2 regions of the Promicromonospora alba genome follow, and region 2 is predicted to be linked to the other one. Evidence: riboswitches for the same ligand, from Rfam matches in the RefSeq annotation. Region 2 holds a riboswitch; the other holds the start of a gene.

Region 1 (4,402 bases), on a different contig from region 2:
CCTCCTGGTAGGCCCCGACCAGGGCGTCGAGCGCCTCGGCGGGGAACTTGCCACCGGACATGGCGACGAGCTGCCCCAGCGGCAGGCCGCGGGCGGGGGCCAGCGAGTCCGGCGTCGCGCCGCCCTGCGCGAGGAAGCCGGCGAGGATCTGACCACCGACCGGGTGGTCGAGCCATTCGCCGACGGTGGAGTGAACGGTCAGTGCCATGGTGCGCTCCTGGGACGGGGACGATACCGGACAGTGTTGTCCGGTATCTAGGATAGCGCCATGACCGGTGTACTTCGTGACCCTCGGCGCGGCGACGTCCCGCACGCACCCGCGCGCCGCGGGGGAGTGCCCAACCTGGGGCCGCGCGCCGCGGCAGGTAATCGCGCCGCGCTGCTGGCGGCGGCTCGTGAGGTCTTCGGGTCCGCCGGGACGGGCGCGCCGCTGAGTGCGGTCGCCAAGCGCGCGGGCGTCGGGCAGGGCAGCCTCTACCGGCACTTCCCCGAGCGGATCGACCTCGTGGTCGCCGTCTTCGAGGAGCAGGTCGCCGCCGTGGAGGAGCTCGCGTCGGCCCCCGGCGTCGGTCTGCCCGACCTGCTCGGGCTGGTCACGCGGCATGCCGTCGAGTCGGTCGGGTTCGTGGACCTGGTCCGGTCAGGCGCGCCTGACGGGCGGCTGGCCGGCCTGGGTGACCGGGTCGCCGTCGCGCTGGGGACCCGGCTCGAGGACGCGACGGCTGCCGGCGACGTCCCGCCCGGGACGACGTCGGACGATCTGCTGCTCGCCGTCTCGATGGTGGCCGGCGGGCTGTCCGGGGTCGGCGCGGCCGAGCGGGTCCCCAGAGCGGCGCGGGCCTGGGAGCTGCTGCGGTTCGAGGTGCGGATCCCGGCCTGAGCGCTATGCGCTCCGGGCCGGCGCGCCCGTGCGCCGGAACGCGCTCGGGCTCATGCCGCGGACCCGCTTGAACGCCACGCTGAAGGCGAACGGGTCGGAATAGCCGACGACGCGGGCGACCTCCGCGACCGTCGCGCTCTCGCGTTCGGTCAGCAGGTCGGCGGCGAGCGTCATGCGCCAGCCGGTGAGATAGGTCAGCGGCGGCTCACCCACCAGGTCGGCGAACCGCTTGGCCAGGGTGGACCGCGACACCCCCGTCCGGGTGGCCAGCGTGGCGACCGACCAGGGCGCCGCCGGCTCGGCGTGCAGGAGGCGCAGGGCGTCGCCGACCACGGGGTCCCGCTGGGCGGCGTACCAGGCCGGGGGCTCACCGCCGGGCCGGTCGAAGTAGTCGCGTACCGCGCAGACCAGCAACCAGTCCAGCAGCCGGTCCAGGACCACCTGCTGCCCCGGGGTGTCGGCGGCGACCTCGGCGGCGAGATGGTCCAGCACGGCGTCGCTCGCGCCGCCCGCCCCGACCCGCAGCACCACGGGCAGCGCGTCCAGCAGCCGCCGGCTGATCTCCCCGCGCACGGGGTAGGCGCCGACGACGAGCGTCGTCGCGCCCTCGCCGCAGTCGCTCCAGCCGCGCCGGTACCTGGTCCCGCCCTGTTCGGGCACCGCGCAGTGCTCGCCGCACGCCACCGGCTCCGCGGTCGTGCCGACCTCGTCGACGAACAGGAACGGCGCGGGGCCGCGCACGACCGCCGTCTCGCCGGCGTGCAGCTGCACCGGCGGCTGGCCCTCGGTGACTATCCAGCCGGCTCCGCTGATGACCGCGCACAGCGTCAGCGGCGCGCCGTCGACGAAGTCCAGCGCCCAGGGCGGCGACAGGGTCGAGCTGCCGAACAGCGAGCCCTGGGCGCGCATCCCGCGGAAGAGGTCACCGAACGAGTCCATCCACCGAGGCTAGACGATCACAAAGGCAATCCGGCTGATCGCCCATGGATCCGTCCGGCTCGGCGGCGTTGAATCGCTGTCATGACCAACAGCGCCAGCCTGACCACCGAGGACCTCGAGTTTCTCGCCCGCCCCCTGCACGGGTTCCTGTCCGTCGCTGGCGGGACGCAGCCGCCCCAGCCCCGGCCCATCTGGTTCGAGGCAACGGCCGAGGGCGCCGTCCAGTTCTTCACCGAGCCCGGCTCCCTGAAGATGCGGCGTCTCGCCCGCGACCCGCGCGCCTCTCTGGTCGTCGCCGCACCGGTGGGGGAGCGTGAGCGCTGGATCTCGGTCGCCGGACCCACGACCGTCGAGACCGGCGGGGCGCCCGACCTGGCCTCCCGGCTCGCGGCGCGCTACTGGGACCTCGGCGACCCGGCCAGGGCCGCCGGCCTCGCCGGGATCCTCGCCACTGAGCTGACCCGCGTCGTCATCCACCCGGAGACCGTCCACCGCTACGTGTACTGACGCCGGGCTACACTTCTGGTGGCCGTGACTGGCGAGGGTGGGTCACCACCGGGGAGCGGCCGAGCGACCCGTGATGCGCGCCGCCCGCCTGGGTGCCAGGGTTTTCCGCGAAGCTACTCCGAGGAGAACCGCCATGTCCGGCGCCCCGTCCGTACCCGATGTCCAGCTCACCGACGACTCGCAGCGCCCCGTCCGGCGCGCCCTGCTGAGCGTCTACGACAAGACCGGCCTGATCGAGCTCGCCACCGCCCTGCACGACTCAGGGGTCGAGCTGGTCTCCACCGGCTCCACCGCGTCGCGGATCGCCGACGCCGGGATCCCCGTCACCCCGGTCGAGCAGCTCACCGGGTTCCCCGAGTGCCTCGAGGGCCGGGTCAAGACCCTCCACCCGCGCGTGCACGCCGGCATCCTGGCCGACACCCGCAAGCAGGACCACCTCGACCAGCTTGGCGAGCTCGAGATCGCGCCGTTCGAGCTGGTCGTCGTGAACCTCTACCCGTTCGCGGCCACCGTCGCGTCGGGCGCCGGGCCGGACGCCGTCGTCGAGCAGATCGACATCGGCGGGCCGTCCATGGTGCGCGCCGCGGCGAAGAACCACCCGTCGGTCGCGGTCGTCGTGGACCCCGACGCCTACTCCGCCGTGGTCGACGCCGTCCGTGCCGGCGGCTTCACGTACGCGCAGCGCAAGGCGCTCGCCGCCCAGGCGTTCGTGCACACGGCGACGTACGACGTCGCCGTGGCCTCGTGGATGGGCAACGTCGTGTCGCCCACCGACGAGGTGACGGTCGACGGCGAGCCGCAGCAGTCCGGCTTCCCCGCCTGGATCGGCGGCACCTGGGACCGGTCCGACGTGCTCCGCTACGGCGAGAACCCGCACCAGCGGGCCGCCCTCTACACGCGCGGTGACGGGGTCAAGGGCCTGGCCCAGGCCGAGCAGCTGCACGGCAAGGCCATGAGCTACAACAACTACGTCGACGCCGACGCCGCATGGCGGGCCGCCTGGGACCACGAGGGTCCGGCGGTGGCGATCATCAAGCACGCCAACCCGTGCGGCATCGCCGTCGGCGCTGACATCGCGGAGGCGCACGCGAGGGCCCACGCGACCGACCCGGTCAGCGCGTTCGGCGGCGTGATCGCTGCCAACGGCGTGATCACGGCGGCTGCCGCCGCACAGATCGCCCCGGTGTTCACCGAGGTCGTCGTGGCGACCGGCTTCGAGCCGGAGGCGCTGGAGATCCTGCAGGCCAAGAAGAACATCCGCCTGCTGGTCGTCCCGGAGGCGCCGTCCGGCGCCGTCGAGACCCGGCCCATCTCCGGCGGGCTGCTCATGCAGGCGACCGACCGCTTCCAGGCCGACGGCGACGCCCCGGAGAACTGGACGCTGGCGACCGGCGAGGCCGCGTCACCCGAGGTCCTCGCCGACCTCGCCTTCGCCTGGAAGGCCGTGCGGGCCGCCAAGTCGAACGCGATCCTCCTGGCCAAGGACGGCGCGGCGGTCGGTATCGGCATGGGCCAGGTGAACCGTGTCGACTCGTGCCGCCTCTCGGTCGAGCGCGCCAACACCCTGGCCGACGGCGCCGAGCGCGCCCGGGGCGCCGTCGCGGCGTCCGACGCGTTCTTCCCGTTCGCGGACGGCCTGCAGGTGCTGCTCGACGCCGGGGTCACCGCCGTCGTGCAGCCGGGCGGCTCGATCCGCGACGAGGAAGTCATCAAGGCGGCCGAGGCGGCCGGCGTGACGATGTACCTCACGGGCACCCGCCACTTCGCCCACTGACCCACCCGGTTCGCCGAAGTAGAGCACCTGTCCGGACAGGTGCTCTACTTCGCGGTCGCTCGGCGCGCGAGGTAGAGCGGGCGTCCGGACACCCGCTCTACTTCGGCAACCCGCTTCAGACGACTGTGTCCTTCAGTTTTGTCGCCGGGTCCAGGGCGCGCTCCAGGTCCAGCTCCAGCGGGACGCCGCGGTTCATCAGCTTGCGCACCTGCCCCACCTCGCGGGGTGAGTCGACCAGCAGCACCGCCCGGACGGTCGCCACCCGGTGGCCGTCCGTGGTCTGGCGGGGATGCCGGTCCAGC
Region 2 (4,402 bases):
TCTTCGCCCGGTCGAGGAACGTGTGCGGGGCTCCGGTGCGGGCGGCACGCGCTGCGGCGTCGAGCAGCCAGTCGATCTGGTGCGGCTCGATCGCGAGGTCCACGATGCCGGTGCGTTCCCACTGGCAGTCCAGGCCCAGGGTGTCCACCGTCGCACCGATGGCCGCGAGGTTCTCGTGGCCGAGCCGGGTCAGGAGGGCGTGCTCGCCGGGTTCGTCACGGCGGTCCGGGGCGTCCGGCGGGCGGCCGCTGTCGCGGCCGTGCGTGAGGTTCGCGCCGCAGAACCCACCGTTGCGGCCCGACGCCGCCCACCCGACCGAGCGGGCCTCGACCAGCACGACGCGCGCCCCGGGGTGACGCTGCTTCGCGCGGAGCGCGGACCACAGGCCGGTGTACCCGCCACCGACCACGGCGATGTCGGCCCGGACCGGCGCCGACAGCGTCGGGTAGCTCGCGCGCTCACCCAGGTCCTCCAGCCAGAACACGGCGTGGTGCGTCCCGCCCAGTGCGTGGTCGACGACGGCGCGAGCCGGGACGTTGCGCTCGAAGACGGTCTGCTGCAGACGTGCCATACGGCGAATCTAGCCAATGTCCGGTGACTACCGGTTTCGCCGGGATGAGCGTCAGATGACGGCGCAGGTCAGGTGCAGCTCAGGTCAGGCGCCGAGGCAGATCGTCTCGTAGCTGCGCTGCGCGTCGAAACCGAGCCGGAGCTCGTCCTTGGTCCCCTCGGGGCACTCGGCGCCCCCGACCATCAGGCCGGTGACCGGAAGCGCGCCGTCGGACGAGCACGCCACCTCGGCGCCCTCGTCGTCCACGCAGTCGCCGGTCATGAGCTGCCCGCCACCCATCCCTGGATCACCCGGGTGGTCGTCGGACAGGTTGCGGGCACAGACCGCCTGGGTCTCCCCGCCGGCGTGGCCGTCCTTCTGGAAGACGACGTCCGTGCCCTCCGGGCAGTGCAGCTGGCCCACCGACACGGCGTCCTGGATGTCGAGGACCGTGACGGTCGCGCCCGGGTCGTCGCACGTCAGCGGACGGTAGCCGGCGGTCTCGCCCTCGGTGTTCTCCGCTGCCGGGTCGGGTCCGGCACACGAGTCGATCGCCCAGGCCGCGGTGGGCTCCTCGGTGGAGTCGGGGCCGAAGAAGTAGAAGCCGACAGCGCCGATGACGGCCGCGGCGACGAGGAACGCGACGACCGACCAGATCCAGTCCCGCCTGCCGCTCTTCCTGCGACGACCGCCGCTGCCACCGTCAGCGGTCCGCACGGGGCCCGTGCCCGGCCAGCCGGGCTCCGGCTCCTGACCCGGGGCGGGGCGCGTAGCGAACTGGCCCGACGGGGGCCGGCTCGCCGCGAACGGGCCGGACGGCGGCTGACCGCCGGTCCACGGGCTGTTCTGGCGGCGCTGGTCCGGCTGGTGTTCCGGAACTCCGGCGTCCGGTGACACGGGGTAGGGCATGGGCCGCACGATAGCCACGTCCGGCTGAATCGCGAAAGGGTCTCAGATACTTTCGTTGCAATACCGGGCTTTTCGCCACGTAGGGTCGAAGGCGGGATCACCGGGCGGTCGTCGAGCACGGGTTCGTACCCGCCGCTGCTACGATCTTCGGGTCGCGACTGGCGTCAGGTGGATCACCACCGGGGAGCGACGAGTCATGCCGACGAGGGGTCGTTCGCCTGGGCCCCGGGTCACCTCGTGAAGGTGTGCGCCCGGGCAGTCGTGTCGCGGCGCGTGTGCTTTCCACCGCCGTCCGACAATCCCCGTCCCGCATGAATCGAGGAGCTATGAGCGCATCGACTCCCGACCCGCTCTCCACCCCGCTCGCTGAGCTCGACCCCGAGATCGCCGCCGTCCTGGACGGAGAGCTGGCCCGCCAGCGCGACACTCTCGAGATGATCGCGTCCGAGAACTTCGTTCCGCGCGCGGTCCTGGAGGCCCAGGGTTCGGTCCTGACGAACAAGTACGCCGAGGGCTACCCGGGCCGCCGTTACTACGGCGGCTGCGAGCAGGTGGACATCGCGGAGAACCTCGCGATCGCCCGCGCCAAGGACCTGTTCGGCGCCGAGCACGCCAACGTCCAGCCCCACTCCGGCGCCCAGGCCAACGCGGCAGTGCTGCACGCCCTGATCAACGCCGGCGACAAGATCCTCGGCCTCGAGCTGGCCCACGGCGGCCACCTCACGCACGGCATGAAGATCAACTTCAGCGGCAAGCTGTACGACGTCGGCGCCTACGGCGTGGACCCGGAGTCCTACCGCATCGAGATGGACGAGGTCCGCAAGAAGGCCCTCGAGCACCGGCCGGACGTCATCATCGCCGGCTGGTCCGCCTACCCGCGGCACCTCGACTTCGCGGCGTTCCGTGAGATCGCCGACGAGGTGGGTGCCAAGCTGTGGGTAGACATGGCGCACTTCGCCGGGCTGGTCGCGGCGGACCTGCACCCGTCGCCCGTCCCGCACGCCGACGTCGTCTCCTCGACGGTGCACAAGACGATCGGCGGGCCGCGCTCCGGCTTCATCCTCTCCAAGGGTGAGTACGCCAAGAAGATCGACTCCGCGGTGTTCCCGGGCCAGCAGGGCGGCCCGCTCATGCACGTGATCGCCGCCAAGGCGGTCTCGTTCAAGGTCGCGGCGACCGAGTCGTTCAAGGACCGCCAGGAGCGCACGCTGCGGGGTGCCTCGATCATCGCCGAGCGCCTCTCCCAGCCCGACGTCGCGGCGGCCGGTGCCTCCGTGCTGACCGGCGGCACCGACGTGCACCTGGTGCTCGTCGACCTGCGCAACTCCCAGCTCGACGGTCAGCAGGCGGAGGACCTCCTGCACGACGCCGGGATCACCGTGAACCGCAACGCCGTCCCGTTCGACCCGCGGCCTCCGCGCGTCACCTCGGGCCTGCGGATCGGCACGCCGGCGCTCGCCACGCGCGGGTTCGGCGACGCCGAGTTCACGGAGGTCGCCGACATCATCGCGACGGCCCTCAAGCAGGGCGCGGCAACGGACGTAACCGCCCTCTCGGCGCGGGTCGCGAAGCTGACCGCCGAGTTCCCGCTCTACCCGGGTCTCTGACAATCCGCTGAGTGCTGGGTATTTGCCCGTCTGAACGGTTTCAGAGGGCAAATACCCAGCACTCACCGAGGGAGGTATGCATGAGCGCTCAGATCCTGGACGGGAAGAGTGTCGCCTCGGCCATCAAGGGCGAGCTGAAGGAGCGGGTCACCGCGCTGCGTGAGCGCGGCGTCGTGCCGGGTCTCGGCACGCTGCTGGTCGGCGACGACCCCGGCTCGCAGTGGTACGTCGCGGGCAAGCACCGCGACTGCGCCGAGGTCGGTATCGCGTCGATCCGGGAGGATCTCCCGGGCGACGCCACGCAGGAGGACATCGAGGCCGCGGTACGTCGGCTGAACGAGGACCCGGCCTGCACCGGGTACATCGTGCAGCTGCCGCTGCCGAAGGGCATCGACACCAACCGCGTGCTCGAGCTCGTCGACCCCGACAAGGACGCCGACGGCCTGCACCCCACCAACCTGGGGCGCCTGGTGCTGCGGGTCAACGAGGAGGTCACCTCCTCGTTGCCGTGCACCCCGCGCGGCATCATCGAGCTCGTCGAGCGGCACGGCATCAAGCTCGCGGGCAAGGAGATAGTGGTGCTGGGCCGCGGTGTCACTGTCGGTCGCCCGATCGGCCTGCTGCTCACGCGGCGCGCCGTGAACGCCACGGTCACCCTGACGCACACCGGCACGCAGGACCTCGCCGCGCTGGTCCGGCGGGCCGACGTCGTCGTGGCCGCCGCGGGCGTCAAGGGCATCGTCTCCGGCGACATGGTGAAGCCGGGCGCCGTGCTGATCGACGTCGGCGTCTCGCGCGAGACCGACCCGGAGACGGGCAAGTCTCGCGTGGTGGGCGACGTGTCGCCCGAGGCCGCGGAGATCGCGGGCTGGGTGTCGCCCAACCCGGGCGGCGTCGGCCCGATGACCCGCGCGATGCTCCTGTCCAACGTGGTGGACTCGGCGGAGCGGACGCTGGCCGGCTGAGCGTCGCGTTCGGCGAGGGCGCCGGGGGTGCCCGAGTGGGTGCCCCCGGCGTCTCCCGTTGCAGGCAACCGGGTGGTCGAGCGTAGGAGTGGTCGCTGTACGAGCCGGTCTTGGGCGACCGAGACTACGTCCGGCGAATGGAGCGACCAGCGCTACGTTCGGCCGTACCGGACACCCGGCCGATGAGTTTCCTCGAGCCGCCGGGTCGGAGTAGGTGACGGGGCCGACGACGGTCCCCACCGACTCAGGAGGACACGATGGTCACCGTTCGAGCGCATCTCTGGTTCGCGAACAACGACGCCGGCGAAGCGGCCGCGTTCTACGCCGAGCACATTCCCGGATCGTCGGTGGACAACGTCGTCAAGGCGCCC

What was found. Region 2 has a riboswitch for ZMP and ZTP ahead of glyA (serine hydroxymethyltransferase). Riboswitches for the same ligand answer to the same signal wherever they lie in the genome.
Region 1: it holds a riboswitch for ZMP and ZTP, as region 2 does, so the genes downstream of both, purH (bifunctional phosphoribosylaminoimidazolecarboxamide formyltransferase/IMP cyclohydrolase) here and glyA (serine hydroxymethyltransferase) in region 2, are expected to answer to the same signal.

What each region holds. Positions count from the first base shown of each region.
Region 1 is NZ_JBHSFI010000004.1:7,770-12,171, reverse strand. It holds gene ACFO6V_RS11015 (SDR family NAD(P)-dependent oxidoreductase) at 1-208, opposite strand, end outside; gene ACFO6V_RS11010 (TetR family transcriptional regulator) at 269-880, shown strand; gene ACFO6V_RS11005 (AraC family transcriptional regulator) at 884-1,819, opposite strand; gene ACFO6V_RS11000 (pyridoxamine 5'-phosphate oxidase family protein) at 1,901-2,326, shown strand; ZMP/ZTP riboswitch at 2,341-2,427, shown strand; gene purH (bifunctional phosphoribosylaminoimidazolecarboxamide formyltransferase/IMP cyclohydrolase) at 2,460-4,100, shown strand; gene ACFO6V_RS10990 (NAD(P)/FAD-dependent oxidoreductase) at 4,216-4,402, opposite strand, start outside.
Region 2 is NZ_JBHSFI010000006.1:405,877-410,278, reverse strand. It holds gene ACFO6V_RS21485 (NAD(P)/FAD-dependent oxidoreductase) at 1-571, opposite strand, end outside; gene ACFO6V_RS21480 (hypothetical protein) at 656-1,459, opposite strand; ZMP/ZTP riboswitch at 1,604-1,690, shown strand; gene glyA (serine hydroxymethyltransferase) at 1,786-3,066, shown strand; gene ACFO6V_RS21470 (bifunctional methylenetetrahydrofolate dehydrogenase/methenyltetrahydrofolate cyclohydrolase) at 3,147-4,031, shown strand; gene ACFO6V_RS21465 (VOC family protein) at 4,289-4,402, shown strand, end outside.